Regions from separate parts of the Paenibacillus antri genome, predicted to be linked through region 3. Evidence: riboswitches for the same ligand, from Rfam matches in the RefSeq annotation. Region 3 holds a riboswitch; each other region holds the start of a gene.
What was found. Region 3 has a riboswitch for cyclic di-GMP ahead of FE782_RS10500 (hypothetical protein). Riboswitches for the same ligand answer to the same signal wherever they lie in the genome.

Region 1 (5,268 bases), on a different contig from region 3:
CGAGCCGATGAACGGTGGCGTTGAAGGCCGGTCGAAGGACCGGGAGCTCGGCTGGCTTGAGGAGATCGCTCCGGGTGAAACGAAGGAATATACCCTTCGGTTTACCGTCTTAACAACGCCAGAGGAACTAGATTACTTCGAATCCGATGCACCCGACTGAAGAATCAGCATGGGGCTTTCAAGATTGCAAATATTCGTGGGCTAAAATAAGAAAGACGCTGGATGACATGGTAGGTATCGCGTACCCCGATAATGCATTTCCGCGGCGAGTCGGTCCCTCCCTCACTGCGTAGTAAATCGACGATGAGCAGAGTAAACGGTGCCCATACGGGGCCGGCCAGTAACCGTTTGGTGTGTACATGGGACTCTTCGGGCTTATCTCAAGGGGGGTCCCTATTGCCGTAGATCAACGGCGACCCCAAGGTTTTGACTAAATAATATGTTGGAAATAATAATTATCGTACCGACCGATAACTCCCAGGGTCGCGTCCCATAATTCCCAGTGCCGGTACGATAATTATGTCAACGATACGATAACTGGCCAAACTGCCAAACAGAATATATATTATGTAAACTAATTAGAAAGTGAGTCGTACCAATAACTGGCGGTTCGTAGTTCTGATAATAAACAATATCATCCCTGCTGGTTCAGGAACGATAGTCATCTCGAGTCCAAAGTCAGAATCGAATCGTACTCTTCCCCAATTTCCGCCAAGGGGATAACTCTCAACGAGAGCCCTCCTATGATACGTTAATCTGTACTTTTAGGATTACCATGCTAGTGTATCCTCGACTATATTTTTACATTGGGTACTTTGCTACAGACCCGTTGAATGAACTACCTCCTAGAGTAACCCCTCCGTCTAAGATTTTGCCTGAACACAAAAATAACAGCAGCATACTCCGGTCGAACAGACCGTGGTTATACTGCCGCTAGGGCTTAAATTTGCGTAAAGGGATATAGAATCTAGAAAAATCATAACATTAGCATAAACTCATGACAAGAACGCGTATAGATAAAGAAATTTTCGAAGTATACGAATATAGTCTATTTATTAGCATACAGTTAAGCGGCACCTTATCCCTGTCCGATATTATTTAAACCGCTGCGGAGAGAATGGCGTAACATCGAGACCCGGATCCCTGCCGCTAATTAAATCCGATAGAATACGACCCGTCGAAAGCGACATCAATAACCCGTTCCCGCCATGTCCTGCGGCTACGAATACATTTTTGAAGTTCGGAAGTCCCCCTAGAACAGGCAAGCTGTCCGGCGTCATCGGTCTCATCCCGGACAAGATCACTTCCCCCGATCCATGAATCTCTTTAGACAGAAATTTTGCGACTGAGCTTTTGATGCCGTTCACGCGGTCCGACATCAACTCATCGTTAATGCCGGATAATTCCATCGTACCGCCTATACGCAGAGCGCCGTCGAATGGAGTCAAAGCCGTTTTGTCCTTTGCAAAGTAAATCGGATGATTGAATTCCATATTAGGCGACTGATACGTGATGCTGTACCCTTTCCCCGCAGTGATCGGAAGAGAATAATTTAACTTTTTCATAAGTTGGGAAGACCACGCGCCCGCCGCTAATAAAAACATATCGGCTTCTACCCAACCGGTATTGCATCTTACCCTCTCCACTCGAGCATGGTTATGGACGATATCCGTTACCGCGTCGTTGGTTTTCATTTCGACTCCATTGACCTGCAGCCAATCGATCAGTCCGTTCACCATACTCTCGGGACGAACATGCCGCTCTTTAGGCAGGAATAACGCTCCGGCCAAGTTCGCCTTCATATGAGGCTCCATCTTTAACAATTCGGCCCCGGTAACCAGCTCCGGACGCGGCAAGCCGATACGTTCGACTTGTTTCAAGTCCTCGTACTTATGCTGCAAATCCGATTCGTTCGAGCCCAGGACGAGGAGTCCTTTCCGGTGCATTTCGAATTCGACGCCGTCGTCCACAAGCTCGTCAAACAACTGAAACGTATCCTTGCTTATATGGAAACCGGCATCGCAAGCCAATTGATACTTTTGTTCGTTACAGTAACGCATAAACTGAATTAACCAGGGCGCCAAGAAAGGGACTGCACTCGGTTTAACGTATAAGGGGCTGTCTTTCTTGAACAGCCACTTCATGGACGTTCCTATCATTCCAGGCCCGGGCAACGGTCCCGATAATGTCGGGGAAACCCACCCCATATTGCATCTGGAAGGACCTTCGCCCGGATTGCCTTTATCGATAAGGACTACTTCTTGATTTTGTTTGCGCCAATAATATGCGCAAGCAAGGCCAATAATTCCACCGCCGATAATTGCCAACTTTGCCATGATGCTCCCCCATTCGATTCTCGACTATGGGGGTTTAGATCTGATTAGATCCCCCTTAACCCTTTGCCATAGCCGAGCGTTTCGCCCTGATCGATAAATCACTGCAGAACCTTTCATTGCCGAAGCTTCGTCGCTTGCGAGAAACGCCGCCAAATTCGCTACTTCTTCAGGAGAAGAAATTTGCCCCATCGCTTGCAGAGCGGCTTCAGTATTCGGATCCTCGCTGAGCTGTCTCTCCAGCAACGGAGTTTGCATATTGCCTGTCCAAACGACATTAATACGTATGTTATCTTTCGATCGGGCCGCCGCTTTGCTTTACCATTTGCTGAATCGCATACTTTGCCGTAGGAACATGCCAGTAAGATTAATGTTACTGATTTTATTCCAATCTGCAAAGCTAATTTCGCTAATAAATTTGGCTTGTCGATAATACCCGCATTGGCATGAACGCTGTACTCCTCTAACCTCTGCCCCTCTTCATTCATGTGTATGGCTTCTTGAAGGGTTAGATTGTCCGGCAGAATAACGTTAACGCTGCTCTCTGCGATCAGGACCGGATATCCCCCCGGCAACCCGTTCGGATCAGGGGCATGCACTACCTTTCGATCGAAACGGTTGGCCATCGCTTCTAATACATTCATTGCGGAAGCGGCGGTCATTAGGTCATATCGGCGATCGCGATGAAGCTAGCTCCTCACCTCCTTCGTTAAAGTCGGCTGTCACGAACCGAATACACCTTTTTGAAAACGCAAAAAAACCGTTCGAAATCAATGAATAGACGGTGGGTTCCCGTCGTATTCGGCAGCTGGCGAGCGTCATGGATGAAGGTATCCACCTTAGCCCCTATTAGCTTTGCGTCCTCACTTTTCAGTAAGTTTGCCATTGTCGTACGATGTGAGTATTAGGTTGTTATCGTTTACCATCACACTATCAATTTTTTTGTCGAAATAGAAGTAGGTCCGTGTAATTATTTTCAATGTTGAATAGCCCCCCCCCCCTTCTCCTTCCAACAGTAAGGTTCCGTCCTCCGTAACTTCCCTTCGTTCGGTACAAACGATCCCTCTTGCCGCGGAAGGATTTATTCCCTTTATTTGTAACTATACTGCCCAGTTACTTCAACCATACCGCTATCATAATAATGATGGGTTCCAGTTGTAAGGTAATTATCTGTTATAGGGTGTCCTTTAAAATTTTTATTGAAATACTTTGGGAAAATCTCGGATCGTTGTTCTTAAATGATTGACTGAACTTTTTTATGGTTACTCGTTAATCGCCATATATCTTCACCATATTTACTCCAATCTGCTAGGTTGTTGGAATATCGTGTTCTACAACGTAAATACAGATTTCTCTTTCAATACTTTACCATTAAACTATTCTGCCCAGTTAACGTAGCGAGGCTGCCGATCAGTGCGCCGGCAGCCACATCATGTTGTTTATTGAACGAAACAGGTAAAATGGAAGAAAGCTACGAGAAGGGGGCATGACGGATGACGAATATAGAGGGGGATCCGGCTCTGCCGGAAGTGCATGATGAGAAGAAGGAAAAGGTACGGAAATTCAACATCCTCAACCAGCTCGCTTTGAAGGGTCAAACGGTGCTTGCCGGTTCATCACTGATGGAGTTTTTCCCAATCAACGAGATGCAGATGAAGCTGGAGACCCGATATTGCATCTATAATCGCGGCATTGCCGGATATGTGACGGCAGATTTACTCGCGTCTATGGAGGCATGTATCTTCGAGCTGGAGCCCTCCAAGCTTTTCATCAACATCGGAACCAACGATATCAGCGCACCCGACTATCGACTGGAGCATCTGCTGGCGAATTACGATGAGATTCTGACCCAAGTTGCCCGGCGGCTACCGGGCTGCCGTGTGTACGTCATGGCGTATTACCCCGTGAACGCCAAGGCGGAGTTTCCCTTCGTGCCCAAAGCTTCCATGGAAGAGGTGTTCCAGCGCAGAACTAACGAGGCGATCCGTGAAGCGAACCGGGCGATCGAGCGGCTTGCGGCTAAGCAAAACTATACCTTCATTGACGTAAACGAAGGACTGACGGACGAGGAAGGAAATTTGAACGCGGATTTCAGCAGCGACGGAATTCACATGTACGCGAACGGATATGCCGTCATCATGAACAACTTGCTGCCCTATCTATAAGTGCGGTAACCATGAATATACTTGAACTTGAAACGGGACAGACTGTGTGTGATCGCAGCTGTCCTCTATTGCGCTATGTCTACAATAGGGACAAGTTCTTGTCGCGCATCTAGAAGGTTTTGTTCCGTTAAACTGCCCAGTTACTTCAATGAACAACGGTAGCCGTTAGTGTGCCAGCTGCCGTTGTGTCTTGTGGAACTATCGTCTCCGTTACCGTAACAATCCCACCAATCGTACAAGTATTTAGCTCTTCCATTATAATTTGGTAGTTTCATTTTCAATCTCGCTTATAAAAGAAAGAACAGCGGTTTTCATCTGGTCCAAACCCGGTTGTTCTATCGGAAAATGGCCAGCACCTTCTAGGATTACGCAGTCTTTCTTTCTTTTTAATCTGTTATAAAAAGGTTCACTTAATGCAAAAGGCGTCATTGGATCTACTTCAGGATGGACAAGTAATACTGGGCAAATGTCGAAGCGTTCAGGTTGAATCAATGGTTTCATATTCATAATAGTTCTAAGCAATCGTAAATGGAACCTTTGTGCCTGCCGCAAGCGGATCCCTTATGATCAGTTCGGTCAATTTAATGTTGTTCGTAATTAACTCCATCCTAGATACCTTCGACATAGAAATTCGAAATGGATCCAATATAAAGGGGAAAGCATCCATTGAGATTTACCTAGTCGACTAACAAACTTATTTGGGGCAATTAATCTGCCGGTTTCGTTCCGGGTGATAAAGACGTCGGACCCGGCTTACCGGAAACTTAACC
Region 2 (5,268 bases), on a different contig from region 3:
TAATCGACGCCGTCGTGCGTCCACAGAAGCGTCCGCTGCTCGTTCTCGCCGATCAGGACGCCGACCGTGCGGCCGAGGTCGAGCTCGATGACCGTGCCGATCGAGCTGGACGCCATCCGCTCTTCCGCCGCCTTGGACTCGACGAGCGTGTAGTCGTATTCGCCGACGTACCGGATCATGATCGCGTCGCGCTCGCCGAGCTTGAAGTCCGCCGCCGACCGCTCCTCGACGCCTTCCGGCACGTAGCCCGGATAGATGATGCCGAAGTGTTCGTTCGCTTCCGCCGTTTGTTCGCCTTGGCCTTCGCCTTCGGTCGCCAGCACCGGCACCGACTGGATCGACACGCTCGTCATATTCCGGTTCATATCGAACCAGTTGTCCTCGAAGCTCTTGTCGAACTCGAAGGAGCTGAACGTCACCGTGACCATCTCGTTCGCGTCCGCATCCGTCACGACGACGCGCTGCGGCTTGTAGTCTTCCTTGCTCAGCCAGATTTTCTGGCGGACGAGCGAGGCGTTCTGGTAGTTGGCCAGGACGTCGAAGACGTACGCATTTTCCTCCGCGGTGAATTGGCGCTCGTCGTCGTGGATGATCGATTGCGCCAGCGTCTCGAACAAGTACGCCTGCCCTTGATTGTTCGGCCAGTCGCTCTTGAAGCGGAAGCTCTTATTGAGGTGCGGCGTCAGAACGAACACGCCTTCGTCGTTGCGCAGCACGATCTGCGTAATGTCGTTCGCCTCGTTCGTAAGCGCGATGCGGTAGTACTCCGGCTTCTGATAGCTGACGACGACGCCGTACTCTTGGGGCTCCTGCCCCGTATTCAACACCATGGTGCCTTCCGCGTGATAACTCTCCAGCTTGCCCGTCAACTTCTCGATGTCGCTTACGACACCCGCCGCATCCTTCGCGCCTCCGCACGCCGCCAACAGCAGCGCCACCGCCAACGTCAGCGCCAAGGTCATGACCCACTTGCTACGTCTCATGAGGTCCACCCCTCCGATCGATTTCTTGTACTCGATAACATGTCTATGAGGGGGGTTGGCCATTTATGCAGACTAGCATGACGAGCATGACAAGCGATGGCGGTTGGCGGCGGCGGGCGGGCTCTTCCGTCGGTTTTCCCCAGGACTTGCGCAAAAAGTCATATATTTGTTATGCGGTAGACTCGATTCAAAATCATATCGGCAAAAGTTCTTATATTCCTCCCCCTTCCCACCGGAATCCGGTGGGATTTATGAAGTTTTGCGCATATCGAGGAGATATCGACTCATTCGGATTAAAATATACGCACGATTGCGCAAAAACCCGAACAGGAGACTATCCCTCGTCCCATTGCCACAGTCCGAGCAGCCCCTGCTTCTCCTTGATGACTCGATATTCCGTCACTCGCTCCCCCTTCGCACCGTTTCGCAATGCCTCTAGCACTCCTTTCTCACAGAGCCGTTGCAAATACCGTACCGCCGTCCGATGACTAACGTCTAAGTGCGTTGCAACATCGACGCCTCGCAATACACCCGCGCAACTGAAGGCTAGGAGCATAATTTCCCTCTCGATGAGGGACGGACGAGCCCTAGACTTACGGATCGGTTGAAATCGGCTCAGCACCATGCGCAGCAACGACTGCACGACATCCGGGCGGCTCGCCACGTCGTCGTGCGGAATCGAGATGACGCGGTAGCCGAGCCCTTGCAGGAACGTCTCGCGGTTCAACTCTTCGCAATAACCTCTTCGATCCATCTCCGTCACGTGCGGTCCGAAGCCCTTCACCTCGAAGACGAGCTTCTCCCCCGATCCCGGCAGCCAGACGAAGTCCGCGAAATACGACCTCCCTCGCCAATCCGCCACCTCATACTCCGGGTGAAGCGCATCGAAGCTTCCGAACAACGGCCACCACACCTGCCGCAAGAACAACGTCTCCGCATACCTCTTCCGTGTAAGCCGCCCCCGCCGCTCTCCCGTTCGTCCCTCCAGATGCGACTGCAGCCAGCGTTCGTGCGCGCTCTCGAACGGTTCCGCCACCCCTCGCCCCTCCTCCCCCGGAAAACAAGAAAAGCGCCCCGCCGTCCCGAAAGACGAACGAGGGCGCGCTTCGCCACTCCATAGAAATCTATCGCTTGAACTTCAACATTAATAAATGCGTATTCAGCCGGGACCGCAGCCGGAAGCTGCGCTCCAACACGCCCTTGCCTATCGCGTTCTCCCGCCGGTTCCGCTCCGAGGCGGACTCCGCTTGGTCCGTCGACGACGGCGCCTCGACCGCCTTGAGCCACGCCAACCGCTCTACCGCATGTTCCAGTTCGCCCGGTTGTCCGAAGCGCGTAAGCATCGCCGTCAAAAGCAGGACACACAACATCTTGAATACCATACGCTGCATACCTACCTCCCCAAAGAGACATAGAAAAAGCCCACTCCACAGCTGCTGCTGCAAGTGAGCCGGTACGTGCTTCGTCCGTCACGATGACTGGCCCGGTTTGCGGCAGCTGGCTGGCATGCTTACTCGTAAGCGTAGCCCCTATAGCTTTGCGTCCCCACCTTTCGATGGGTTTGCCTTGAATCAACAAATCGGATATGTAGTTGGTTTCCAAATATCGTTATGCCCCTTCGATCTCGCCGGCGCCGCCCCATCCGCCGCCGAGATCGAACTTCGGCAACAAGTTGGACATATTGTAATTCGATTCGAAGGTGATGCTCAATCTCAGCTTTCCTTGCCTGACGGCGAACTCGAACTGGATCTCGCCGTGCGTCCATCCGACCTTATGGCCCAACGCTTGGATCGCCATTCGGCGGAAATCGTTCCGCTGCGACTCCGTCAACCCGCTCGTGCCTTGGAACGGCCGAGTCTTGCTCGTCTCGAACGGATCGTGCCGGATGCCGAACTTCCCGATCACGTTGCTGCGTATTTGTACGAACACAATGCCGGACGAAAGATTCGCGAGCTCCTCGCTCAGCTTCCCGAACACCATGTTTAACTGCTTCGTTAACGACTCGGTCATCTCCATACATTACATACCCCCTTTCTGTCAACAATAGTTTGCGCGTGTCAACTCTAGTGGGTCGTGTGTCCTATTATAGTAGAATCACCAGTTTGTGACAATAGTAATTTGGCGAAATTGCGAAAAAATTCTACACGATGCGACATCCCTCGGGAAAATGGACCCAGAAACGCAAACGACCGTTCCCGGATTCCCGGGAACGGTCGATCGTCTCGTTCTATTATTCCGTAATAATGACGCTTTGCGTCTCGACATCGAATTCAACGTTCGCATCGAACGCTTCGGCCAAGAAGCGCAGCGGAATGACCGTACGGCCCTCCACCGACTCCGCCGCCACGTCGAGCTTCACGGCAACGTCGTTCACGTATGCCGTGTCGCTGCCGAGCGTCAGCTTCACCGTGACGTCGCCGCGGACGACCGTCACCGTCTGCGTCGCGGCGTCGAACGACACATCGGCCTTCAGCGATGCGGCGATCGCGCGGAACGGCACGAGCGTGCGTCCGTTTTTCGCGAACGGCTTCACGTCAAATTCCGGCTGCTTGCCGTTGACGAACGCCTTGATCCCCTTGTGGCCGGCCTTGTCCAGCAGCTTCGCGAGCTTCTTCACGAGCTTCGCATCGGTCGGGTTTTGCACCGCCGCTTCCTGTTGAGCGACGACCGCCGCTTCGATCTCGCCGTCCGCCTCGAGTTCGAGCGCAAGCGCCTCGGCGTCGACGGTCCGGTCCGCGAGAATCTCGAGAATGACCTCGGCCGCCGGCTTGCCTTCGAGCTTGGAAAGCGCGTTTTCCAACCCATGGGTGTTGCCTTTCCCGTGGTTGCCGTTATTTCCGCCGCCATAGACGTCCGCCGTTACGCTCGTCTCCGCTTGCACGCTCGCCTCGGCCTTCTTCTCAGCGCCTTTGCCCTTGTTGCCATCCGCCGCGCCGACGACCGCGGAGCCGATGCTCATGCTCGCCACCACCGTCGCAAGCGCGAGCAGCGTTACCTTCTTCGAACCTGTCTTCTGATTCATAGAACCCATCCTCCTAAAAAGTATGTAGTCTTGTCTTGATGTCCATATCGTTCGGAAAGGATGGACGGTTTCAGGGGGTCGCGATTTTGGTACAATAAATCAGAACATTATCCAAGGGAGCTTGTCGACCGAAAATGACCCCCACCCTCGTAGTTATCGGCAATGTATTTTTAGATTTGAAGGGGTATGCGTCGCATGCCTACGACCCCATCGGGAAAAACGTCGGCGACGTTCGCTTCGTTCACGGCGGCGTCGGGCGGAACGTCGCCGCCAATCTCGCCGCGCTCGGCGGCGAGACGCGGCTCCTCGCAACGGTCGACGACGGCGCGCCCAGCCGGGAAATCGTCGAGCGGTTGGACGCCCTCGGCGCGGATACCCGCTTTATCCGTCCTGCGGACCGCGGCATGGGCATGTGGATGGCCATTGTGGACGCCGACGGGAATCTGGCCGGTTCGATCTCGCGGCAGCCCGACTTCGCGGGTCTCGCCCGCCTGCTCGAGGACGCCGGCGAGGAGGCGCTTCGGGATGCCACGCACCTCGTCCTGTCGGTCGATCTTACCGAAGCGATCACCCGCCGGGCGATCGAGCTGGCGAAGCGCTTCGGCATCCCCGTCTACGGACTGCCGAACAACCTGCAGGTGATCGGAGAGCATCCCGCGTTGCTCGGCGCGCTCGACTGCTTCGTCTGCAATCATGTCGAAGCCGAGCGGCTCAGCGGCCGCCCCTGGGGCTCGATCTCGAACGAGGAGCGGCTGGCGTCGCTCCGCGCCTTCGTCGACGAACGCGAGCTTCGCGCCATGGTCGTCACCTTGGGAGCCGAAGGCTCCGTGTATTACGACCGCGCCGCCGGCCGCTCCGGCTTCCAGCCCGCGTTCCCCGCGCGGCTCGTCGACTCCAGCGGCGCGGGAGACGCCTTCGCCGCCGGGACGGCGTTCGCCTTGTCGCGCGGACTGCCGCTCGATCGCGCCGTCGTCTGCGGCGCGAAGGTCGCCGGTTGGGTCGTCGAATCCGACCGGAACGAGTGCGCGGACGCGCGGGAGCGGATGGGGCGGGATGACATTTTCGAGAAAATGGGTTTGATATAAGAGGAGGAGAACGGCTTGGCTCTGCCAGGAAGGAACGACCCGTGCCCATGCGGCAGCGGGAAAAAATTCAAGAAGTGTTGCATCGACACGTATCAAGAGGAACGTCCGGAGCGACAGGAGGCGTCGGGGACGACCCGGATCACGCGGGACAAGCTGCCCGGCTGGATCGACCGCGAGC
Region 3 (5,268 bases):
GAGAGTATGGCGAACGGTTTCTATTCGGCCGGTAATTACACGAGGGTGGACCGCACCGCGAGATCGGCCGTATTGACCGGCGCGAGCGTAGACGTCAACGGGGCGCCGCTGGCCTACAATACGCCATATAAGGTTTACGTATTGACCATCGCCGACGGAGCGGCAGCGACCGTGAATAAGTTGGCAGCCTCCGCGGCAAGCGTGACGTTAAGAGAGATTTGAAAAATGACGAGGCTGCCGGCTTGACGGCGGCCTCGCTTCATTTTCGGAAATATTCTGGACTGCCCATTCATACGTTAGGATTAGGAGAAACACGGGACATGACGGGGGTCAATGGATCGTTGGGAACAGTGAAAATAATTTTCAAAAGAGAAATAGTTGATTTTTCTTCTACATAGATTTATAACTTAGATTAGAGTAATTATTATCTAATACACAATTTAAATTGATTGGAGATGTTCACATGGACTCAATGGCTACAGCTGCCGGAAAATGCCCGTTCTTGCATGGAAGCGTTACAACTCACAACCCTAGCGCAACGTCGAATAAACACTGGTGGCCCAACCAGTTAAACTTGAATATCCTGCACCAGCATGACAGGAAATCCAATCCCATGGGCGACGACTTCGACTATGCCGAGGAATTCAAAAAGCTAGACTATCAAGCCCTGAAACAAGATCTGTACGATCTCATGACGAACAGTCAAGATTGGTGGCCTGCCGACTATGGGCATTATGGTCCGTTCTTTATTCGGATGGCTTGGCACTCCGCGGGTACATATCGTACAGGCGACGGCCGTGGCGGCGCCGGCACCGGCACGCAGCGTTTCGCTCCGCTGAACAGCTGGCCGGACAACGGCAACCTGGATAAGGCGCGCCGACTGTTATGGCCGATCAAGCAAAAGTACGGCAACAAGATTTCATGGGCAGACCTGTTCATTCTAGCGGGGAACGCCGCTATCGAATCCATGGGCGGCAAGACGATCGGCTTCGGAGGCGGACGCGCGGACGTCTGGCATCCGGAAGAAGACATCTATTGGGGCGCGGAAAAGGAGTGGCTCGGGGACAATCGTTATACCGGCGATCGCGATCTCGAGAATCCGCTGGCCGCCGTCCAGATGGGTCTGATCTACGTCAATCCGGAAGGTCCGAACGGCAATCCGGATCCGCTGGCCAGCGCTCGCGACATTCGCGAAACGTTCAAGCGGATGGGCATGAACGACGAAGAAACCGTGGCGCTCGTCGCCGGCGGCCATACGTTCGGCAAGGCGCACGGCGCAGGAGACGCCGCGCTCGTCGGACCGGAACCGGAAGGCGCTCCCGTCGAAGCGATGGGATTAGGGTGGCTGAGCACGCATGGCTCCGGCAAAGGCCGAGACGCCATCACCAGCGGGATCGAGGGGGCTTGGACCCCGAATCCGACGCAATGGGATAACGGCTTCTTCGATATGCTGTTCGGATACGAGTGGCAGTTGACCAAGAGCCCGGCCGGCGCGCATCAGTGGACGGCGGTCAATCCGGTCGAGGAGCATCTCGCGCCCGACGCCGAGGATGCTTCCGTCCGCGTGCCGACGATCATGACGACCGCGGACATGGCGCTGCGCGCGGATCCGGCATACGAGAAGATCGCTCGGCGTTATCATGCGAATCCCGAGGAGTTCGCAGATGCGTTCGCTCGCGCCTGGTTCAAGCTTACGCATCGCGACATGGGGCCGCGCGCAAGATATCTTGGCCCTGAAGTCCCGGACGAAGTGTTCATCTGGCAAGATCCCATACCGGCTGCGGGGTATGAACTGACCGATGCCGAAGTCTCCGAGCTGAAAGCGAAGATCTTGGATTCGGGGCTTACCGTCAGCGAGCTCGTAACGACGGCGTGGGCTTCCGCAAGCACGTTCCGGGGCTCCGACATGCGAGGCGGCGCGAACGGCGCCCGCATCCGTCTGGCTCCGCAGAAGGATTGGGAAGTGAACCAGCCGGCCCAACTTTCCAAAGTCCTTAAGATCCTCGAAGCCATTCAACAGGATTTCGGCAAGAACGTCAGCATGGCCGATTTGATCGTCCTCGGGGGTACGGCCGCAGTAGAAAAAGCCGCGCGAGACGCAGGCTTCGATGTGACCGTTCCTTTCGCCGGCGGACGAGGCGATGCGACCCAAGAGCAAACGGACGCGGAAAGCTTCGCCGTGCTGGAGCCGATCGCCGACGGCTTCCGCAACTATCAGAGGAAGCAGTATAGCGTAAGTCCGGCGGAGCTCCTTGTAGACAAGGCGCAGCTGCTGAACCTGACCGCTCCGGAGATGACGGTGCTTGTCGGCGGCCTGCGCGTGCTCGGCACGAATTACGGCGGCACGCAGCACGGCGTATTCACGGACCGGGTGGGCACGCTCACGAACGACTTCTTCGTGAACGTGCTGGACATGGGAGTCCAATGGAAGCCTGCGGACGGAGGCGTATACGAAGGACGCGATCGCGCAACGGGCGAAGTCGTGCGTACGGCGACGACCGTCGACCTTGTGTTCGGTTCGAACTCCGTCTTGCGCGCCATCGCCGAGGTGTATGCTCAAGACGATAATCAAGAGAAGTTCGTGCGCGATTTCGTCGCCGCCTGGGTCAAAGTCATGAACGCGGATCGGTTCGACCTTAAAGCGTAAGTGTATAACAAAGAGCAGTATGGTTGCCTTCATACTGCTCTTTGCTTTTTTTGCCGGTAATCTATTCATTTCATTAATGTCTTGCCAACTCTTTCAAACGACTGGTATAATCCTCCATAGTTAAATTTACCCAATCCATTGGAATCATAGAAACCGAGTCTATCGAATCGAAACAAAGGCAAATCCTTACGAAAGTAGGAGGCGCAAAGCCACGGGTCTACAGCGGTTCGCCGCCATGACAGCCGGGTTGCTCCATTCTTCGGGCTCGGATTTTTTTTGGGTGAAAAAGGGAAGCGGCATATGAGTTATAGAGGTATCATCCTATTTTTAATCCTCTTAGGAGCAATCGGCGTCTTGGCATATTCGCCTCTGTATTCGTCGGACGATCCGTTGTTCAAGGCGTATGGGATCGCGTTCTACCTGGTTGGCGGTGCGATTGCCTTGTTCATCATCATGACGGTCGCCGAACGGAAGGCCGAGAAAGCGGGAGCGAAACTGCTCCTCGCCGCAGGAAGCTTGATCCTCTTAGTCGCGCCTCCCGTCGCCGATTGGGGACAAGCGCGATGGGAGGTGGCCGTTCGGGATCATCAGGAGGTAACGGCCGACATGCATTTCCGCGTTCATTACAATGCGCCGGACCAATTTATTCCGCCGATGCGTAATGTCCAGGTAGAGGTGAGGGACAGACATGTGCACCTGGCAATGGAATTCGATCCCGTCGCCGACGGCGGTCAAACGGGATCGGAGGAGGACTTTCAGGATAGATTACTGGCATGGCTCAGCCAGGAAATGTACAACTTAAGCGATTACGCGAAGCTATCGGTTTTGTCGGTTCGCGTAACCTACCTCGATCAAGTGTATGTGCTCGAGGATCTCCCTCTAAAGGACAGTACTGGGAAACCGTTGAGGGAATCGGACGAGTTCGCCTCCAATCCATCCATTCTGTTAAGCAAAATGAAAGTGCTCCCGCAAGCGGGAGGACCGGAGACACCGTGATCGGTGTCTCTTTTTGTGTATAAAATGTTTTCTTTCCTTTGAAATAGTAGGTTGACATAATCACTATTATGTAACCGTAGTATCACTTCTTTTGAAGGGCTATTTTTTCTATTAAGCCATTGTTATTAGTCATAATGAGGCAAAAAAAAGAAAAAGTAATACTTTGGAAGGAATATGTGGAATAATGTAGAAATTTGTATTACAAAAAATGTTTCGGAGGAAACGCAATGGATGAGAAAAAAATCATAAGATTATTAGCGGATTGGGAGCACGCTCTACTGGATTTTAAAGAAACCTTTTACAATCCAAGTGAGTCAAAGTCAAAAACAGATTTCGTCAAAGATGTTCTGTCTATGGCCAACTCAACTATGACTAAACCGGGTTATATTGTCTGCGGCGTAAAAGTGCTAATTGATGGTAGGAAAGAAGTTGTAGGTATCCATCAAAACACCTTAGTAGACGACAATAACTGGGTTGGAATCTTAAACCAGTTTGCGAGTCACCCGATTGAATTCCGTTTACATAAAATTCAGCTAACCGAATTAAATAAAACCATTGCTGTTATTGAAATATTCGAAGAACAGGTAAGGCCAATCTTCTGTATCAAGGCTGATGGTGAAAAACTCCAAAAAGGACTCATTTATTTTAGAAACGGATCAAATAATGATTTTGCTAACGACTTAGTTACTGTTGAAAAAATGATACTTGGTTCTGTAAGAAAAAAGCAAACCCAAGATTCTATATCGGACCCCACATATAACAGGTATTCCAAATTTCCACCCGCGCCTTATTATAACTTCGTTGGTAGAAGAGATGAGATCAATAAAGTAAAGGAAGAACTGCTTTTACACCATAAAAATTATTTACTCGCACTAAATGGGGATGGGGGGATTGGCAAAACGTCTATTGCTTATAAAATAGCGGAAGAGCTACTCACCGATGTTGACAATGGAAAGACTGATTTTGATGATGTTATATGGATTAGCGCAAAAGATCAAAGAATTTATTTCGATCAAAGACTACAGTTAAGTCGTGAATTTAATACCTTGGAGGATTTATATGAGAAAATTCTGCTTGTTTTTTACGATGGGCACTTTATTTCAAAACAGACATTAGCGCAAAAGGAATCTCTTGTTTCTCAGGCCTTGCAAGATACAAAATTTTTATTTGTCCTTGACAATCTGGAGGTCTTCTCACAGGCAGAAATCGAGGGAATTAAGACCTTTATTAGTAGAGCGCCTTCTAATCATAAATTTCTACTAACCTCAAGACATGACTTAAGGGTACAGGACGTAGTTACGATTCCTAGGTTGGACCCTGAAAATACAAAAAATTACATTGAAGACGTTATTCGGGCTTTTGACTTGTTAAATAGTAACGTCCCACAAGAATTAAACGATAGACAGGTTCAATTTGACGATTTAACAAGCGGAAATCCACTATACATAAAGTTTTTTATTTCTCAAATGAAGAACGGGCGTTCCTTAGATGATATTCTATCTAGAAGAAACCAGGAGTCGGAAAAAGCGTTAATGGCGTATTGCTTTGATACAACTCTTGCAAATTTAAAAGAAAATGAAAAGAAAATAATGTATTCATTAGCTGTTGACAATTCATCTGAGAAA
Region 4 (5,268 bases), on a different contig from region 3:
CCATGACGACCGGCGTCAGCAGCTTCGGCTCCGGCAGCGGCAAGCCGCAGACGGCTCGCAGATGAAGCTCGAATTGCGACGCGGTGCAGGCGTCCATCGAGTAGTGGCCCGAGTTATGAGGCCGCGGCGCCAGCTCGTTGACGTACAGCGTACCGTCCGCCTTCAGGAACATCTCGACGGCGATGAGGCCGACGACGTTCAGCGAGGCGGCGATGTCCGCCGCCATCTTGCGCGCGCGGGCGTCGACGTCGGCCGGGATGAGCCCCGGCGCCGCCGTCGACGTGTGCAGCACGCCGTTCACATGCACGTTCCACGCCGGGGGGAACGTCCGCACCTCGCCGTCCGTCCCCCGCGCCGCGACGACCGACAGTTCGCGCTCGAAGTCGACGAACTGCTCGACGATCAGCTCGACGTTCCCGCCGCCGAGCGACGTGAACGCTTCGGCCGCTTGTTCGATGCGCCGAATGACGAACTGCCCCTTGCCGTCGTAGCCGCCGGTCGCCGTCTTCAGCACGCACGGCGCGCCGAACGCCTGCAGCGCCTCGCGCAGATCGGCGATCGCCTGGATCTCGCGATACGGCGCCACCGGCACGCCCGCGGCTTCGACCGCCCGCTTCTCGCGCAGCCGGTGCTGCGTCGTGCGCAGCAGCTCGCTGCCCTGCGGGACGTACGACTCGCGCTCGAGCACGGCCGCGACGCCGGCGTTCACATTTTCGAACTCGTACGTAATGACGTCCGCGATGCGCCCGAGCTCCCGCGCCGCGCCCTCGTCTCCGTAATGCGCCGTCACCTGCCGGTCGGACACTTGTCCGCACGGCGAATCCGGCGTCGGATCGAGCGTCGCGAACCGGTACCCCATCTCGCGTCCCTTCAGCGCCAACATGCGGCCGAGCTGGCCGCCGCCGAGCACGCCGATCGTCGCGCCCGGCAAAATTCGTCTCATGTTAGAAGTTTCCATGTCGATAGTATTCTCCAATTTACGGCAGGTTATCGCCGATCGATTCCACTTCCGCGCGGGTATTCTCCCGCCGCGCCGCAAGCCGCGCCGCGACCTCCGGGTCGTACGCGCCTACGATCTGCGCCGCGAGCAGCCCCGCGTTCGTCGCTCCCGCCGCGCCGATCGCGACCGTCGCCACCGGCACGCCTGCCGGCATCTGCACGATCGACAGCAGCGAGTCGAGCCCGCTCAGCGCCTTGGATTGCACCGGCACGCCGATGACCGGCAGCTCCGTCTTCGCCGCGATCATGCCCGGCAGATGCGCCGCGCCGCCCGCTCCCGCGATAATGACCTTGAGCCCCCGCTCGCGGGCTTGCTCCGCATACGTAAACATCAGATCCGGCGTGCGGTGGGCGGAGACGACGCGCTTCTCGTACGGGACGCCGAGCGCCTCCAGCATATCGCACGCGAGCTTCATCGTTTCCCAGTCGGATTTGCTGCCCATGACGACGCCGACGATCGGTGTTGACACGATTTAAGCACTCCTTCGCTTCGTATAATATAGGTACGCATGCCGCGCTTACAAAACAAAAGTCCGGGCGCCATCGTGCAGCCCCAGGACATATGTCGCCGTTCCGGTAAATTCTTCGTTTCGTCTTTAGTGTACCAATGCTTACATGGCAATGTCAACGTAAAAAGCGAACATTCCCCGACCGTCATGAGATATAGTTCGTATTTTTAAGGTTTTGCAAATCGCAAAAATAGTAGTGACCGAAGGTTCCAACTTATGGTATTGTAATGGTAATTTAGTAGGAGACACCGAACGTGCATCCGCAAGCGAGCGCATAGGACAGGGTCACGGCAAACTTTTCCGAAAGGGAAGGACGCAAAGCTATGGGTCTACCGCTTCCGCCGGAAGCTACGATCGCCAAGCCGCCCTAGAGACGGACGACATACAGGCGGGTCTAGTTTGAAGGAAGCATTGCGTTTTTCCCTCGCGGGCGCGAGGGGGTAAGGCGTTGTACAAGCTAGAAGACTCCGATTCATTGCAACCGCTTCGCTCGTCCGGCAGCGATCCCGAGCTGCTGCTTACGGACGACGAAGACTCGCTGCGGCTTATGGTGCTGCGCATCACCGCCGCTCTCGTCGGATCGTGCAAGCATTGTCTTATGATTTCCACCGATATCGCCGACGACGCCCCGATCTATTGCGGGAAATCGAACGATCTGTGCTATATGCGGAAGATCAACGTGGAAAGCTGCCTGGACTGCGGAGAATACAAGAACCGCGCTCCTTCCTTAGAACCGAATACGCCCTCTGGACGCTAAGTCCGGAGGGCGTATTTTCGTGTTCGCGGTTATTTCTTCGTGCCTTTGCCGTTGCCGTAGCCTTGCCCAGCGCCGTTGCCGACGCCTCTCGCGAACAGATCCAACTGGACGAGCAGCGGATCGTGGTCGCTGACGCGGCCGTCCCGTTCGCTGAAATCCGCGTTGATGTGGACGATGTCCAGCGTCGTCGCGGGCGCGAGCCGTTCGGTCACGAGCACGTGATCAAGCGTCTGCGAGTTTCCTTGGTACACGTAGGAGTAGCGTTCCGGGAGCGGAAGCAGGTCCACCAGGTTGACGAGCTCGTCGCCCTTCAGTATTTCAAGCGTCTTGGAAAATTGGAAGTCGTTGAAGTCCCCCAGCAGCACGACGTTCGCCTTATGGTCCTCCTTCAGCACGCCGGCGACGAAGTCGTTCACGACGTTCGCGATTGTTTGGCGCTGCGTTTCGCTGGCAAGGATCGGCGGCAGCGGCTGGATCGCGCCGAACGGCGCCTCGTCTCCGCCCTTCGAGTTGAAGTGGTTGTTGACGACGATCACGCGCTCGCCCTTGAACTCGAATTCGGCGGCGAGCGGCTTGCGGGAGCTGTCGAACGCGTCGTTCGTCGGCGCGATTCGTCCCGGGTTATGCGACAACCCGTTCTTCTTGTCATAGGCGACCGCGGTCGTCGCATCGCCGCGAGGCTTCTCCGTCAGCGTCACCCGGTCCGGATTGTACAAATACCCGACGCGAATGTTGCCGCCGGTCGCTCCGCCGTCTCGGTTGTTCTCCGGCGCGATGTCCGTATATGCGTACGTCGGTCCGCCCGCCGCCGCGACCGACGCGATCAGCGCCTCGTAGCTCTTGCTCGCGTCGGTCGTGCCGTCGTCCGTCTGCCCGTTATTATCCTGCACTTCGATAAGACCGATAATATCGGGGGCGTTCAGATGTTCGACAATCGCCGACGCGATTTTGCGCTTCTTCTCCGCGCCCGCCGCGCTCGGGTTATCCCAGAAGTTTTCGATATTGAACCCGGCGATCGTCAGTTTGTCTTCATCGAAAACGATCGAGGTTCGCTCGCGCGTTGCCGCACCCTTTTCCGCCGCAGGCAGATTGCCTTCCGGAATGACCTTGAAGTTGCTGTAATCGTAGCCGAGCACGCCGACGATCGGCGCGAGGAACCGGTCCCCCGTCTTATAGCCGTCGACTTCCTTCTTCACCAGCACGCGCTGCGGGTTAATGTCTTCGCCGGCGAGCAGAATGCCGCCGTTCGGCGTCATCGTCTCGCCCGGCTGGTCGCCGAGCACGACCGGAATTTCGAAATGGAGCGGCCCTACGACGCGGGCGTCCCGCAGCTCGAGGCGCATCGACTCCAAGCTTTCGTAGAAATCAAGGGCGTCTTCCTCCGGATCGAAAACGGTCATCCCGTCGTTGTCCACGATCGACTTCGGAATGACGCGGTCCCGCTCCAGCGCGACCGGCGCCGGCAGCTCGTTCCCGCGGCTCGTCCGGGAGACGAACGCCGAGCCGATCGCCGTCGTCAGCAGGTCGTTCGCATCGTCGTAGCCCTCTTCCTTCCGCTCCTCGACCGTTCCGTCGACGAGCACGCGGTCGCCCGGCGCCACGCTGTACGAGGAGTACACCAGAATCGCTTCCGACGTCCGGACGTCTCCGTCTTCTTGGCCGGGGACCGTCTGCATGTAAAACTTACCCGTGCCGACCCGCTGCGTGACGATGCCCTCCAGATCGTTCACCTTATGCCCCGCGAACGGGGAGACGTGACCCGCCGATTGCACGTCGTGGATGGCGAGGCCTTCGTACGTTTGTTGCTTTACGTAATGGAACGTATAGACGTCGCTCGCCATGCCGTCGACCGCGGCGATCGCGCGGATCGTCAGCTCGTCGTCGTCGCCGACGACGATCGGCCCCGCGTACGGCGTCCCCGTCTCCGGCGTCGGCGCGGAGCCGTCCGTCGTGTAATAGACGGCCGCTCCCGGCTGCGGCGAGAACAGCGCGATGCCCGTGCCCGGCGGCACGATGCCCGGCGGCGTCTCCGCGATGACGGAGAACGTCTTCTCGATGACGTCGAACCGGTTGCGCGGAAGGAGCATGTAATTGCCGAAGGAATACGTCAGAACGCCGACGATCTGATCGTACGTCTTTCCGGATTCGATCCAGCCGGACTTCACGATCGCCGTGCCGTATTCGTCTTGAATCGTATACTCGTTAAACTCGTTGCCCGCCCCGATCGTCGCGGACTCCAGCTTTACGAGCCGCGCCTCGTTCGGCTCGGCGAACCCGCGCGAGTCGACGACGGTCGGCGCCGGAACGCCCGCCTGCGGCGTCAGGACGGTCGATTGGCCGGCTGCGGTCTGCAGCTGCGCCAGTCCGAAATAGTCGGTCATCGTCCCCGATACGCGGATGCGGTCCCCCGGGTTCGGCGTCAAATTCGCGCCCCGGACGACGATGCCCGCCGTCTCGTCCTGCACGTACAGGTTGTTCTGGCCGCCGGCCGACTCCTTGTAGGTGACGACGCCTTCGATCGTCGCGGCGGCGTTCGCCGGCAGCGCCCTCGCCTCGGCGATCGAAAGCGTCTCGATGAGGTCGTAGGCGAATGTCCTTACTTCGCTGCGCACGTCCCCCTTCTGCGCGTAGGCTTCGATCGTCGTCGCCTGCGTAATCGGGATCGGCCCCGCGTAGAGCGCGTCGGTCACGATAGGCGTACCGTCCGGCGCATAGACGCTGTAATACACGGCCGCCGTGACGGTGGCGCTGCTCAGCGCGACCTCCGTCCCTCGTTCGACCGCGCCCGGCGCCGGCGTCGCCGTAACGCCCGCCACGACGTCGTCGCCGAGCGGCGGCTCCGCGGGCGAAGCGGCGTTTCGCGGCGTCGGAGCGGCGGTGAAGAAGTCGGCTCTGTTATCGTTCGTGTCGAAGCCGTTGCCTTGTCCCGGCACGTACCCCGCCGCGTCGCTCTTGCGCTGCGCGCTGACCGAGCTCGAAGGCGTCGGCGTCCCGCCGCTTCCC

Region 1: linked by a shared signal. The riboswitch ahead of FE782_RS32765 (hypothetical protein) and the one ahead of FE782_RS10500 (hypothetical protein) in region 3 are both predicted to bind cyclic di-GMP.
Region 2: linked by a shared signal. The riboswitch ahead of FE782_RS11685 (hypothetical protein) and the one ahead of FE782_RS10500 (hypothetical protein) in region 3 are both predicted to bind cyclic di-GMP.
Region 4: linked by a shared signal. The riboswitch ahead of FE782_RS12290 (hypothetical protein) and the one ahead of FE782_RS10500 (hypothetical protein) in region 3 are both predicted to bind cyclic di-GMP.

Annotation. Positions count from the first base shown of each region.
Region 1 covers NZ_VCIW01000004.1:342,995-348,262, reverse strand. The annotation lists gene FE782_RS09225 (DUF4432 family protein) at 1-160, shown strand, start outside; gene FE782_RS09220 (NAD(P)/FAD-dependent oxidoreductase) at 1,095-2,336, opposite strand; gene FE782_RS33270 (SDR family oxidoreductase) at 2,361-2,591, opposite strand; gene FE782_RS32765 (hypothetical protein) at 2,495-2,995, opposite strand; cyclic di-GMP riboswitch class I at 3,134-3,227, opposite strand; gene FE782_RS09210 (GDSL-type esterase/lipase family protein) at 3,827-4,498, shown strand; gene FE782_RS09205 (alpha/beta hydrolase) at 4,754-4,999, opposite strand.
Region 2 covers NZ_VCIW01000006.1:105,315-110,582, reverse strand. The annotation lists gene FE782_RS11695 (outer membrane lipoprotein-sorting protein) at 1-983, opposite strand, end outside; gene FE782_RS11690 (hypothetical protein) at 1,318-2,019, opposite strand; gene FE782_RS11685 (hypothetical protein) at 2,108-2,374, opposite strand; cyclic di-GMP riboswitch class I at 2,473-2,559, opposite strand; gene FE782_RS11680 (O-methyltransferase) at 2,592-2,999, opposite strand; gene FE782_RS11675 (copper amine oxidase N-terminal domain-containing protein) at 3,214-4,005, opposite strand; gene FE782_RS11670 (carbohydrate kinase family protein) at 4,140-5,090, shown strand; gene FE782_RS11665 (SEC-C metal-binding domain-containing protein) at 5,106-5,268, shown strand, end outside.
Region 3 covers NZ_VCIW01000005.1:202,950-208,217, forward strand. The annotation lists gene FE782_RS10490 (copper amine oxidase N-terminal domain-containing protein) at 1-222, shown strand, start outside; gene katG (catalase/peroxidase HPI) at 464-2,647, shown strand; cyclic di-GMP riboswitch class I at 2,815-2,902, shown strand; gene FE782_RS10500 (hypothetical protein) at 3,002-3,643, shown strand; gene FE782_RS10505 (RNA-binding domain-containing protein) at 3,871-5,268, shown strand, end outside.
Region 4 covers NZ_VCIW01000006.1:256,394-261,661, reverse strand. The annotation lists gene purK (5-(carboxyamino)imidazole ribonucleotide synthase) at 1-958, opposite strand, end outside; gene purE (5-(carboxyamino)imidazole ribonucleotide mutase) at 978-1,442, opposite strand; cyclic di-GMP riboswitch class I at 1,788-1,878, shown strand; gene FE782_RS12290 (hypothetical protein) at 1,957-2,265, shown strand; gene FE782_RS12285 (DUF8508 domain-containing protein) at 2,295-5,268, opposite strand, start outside.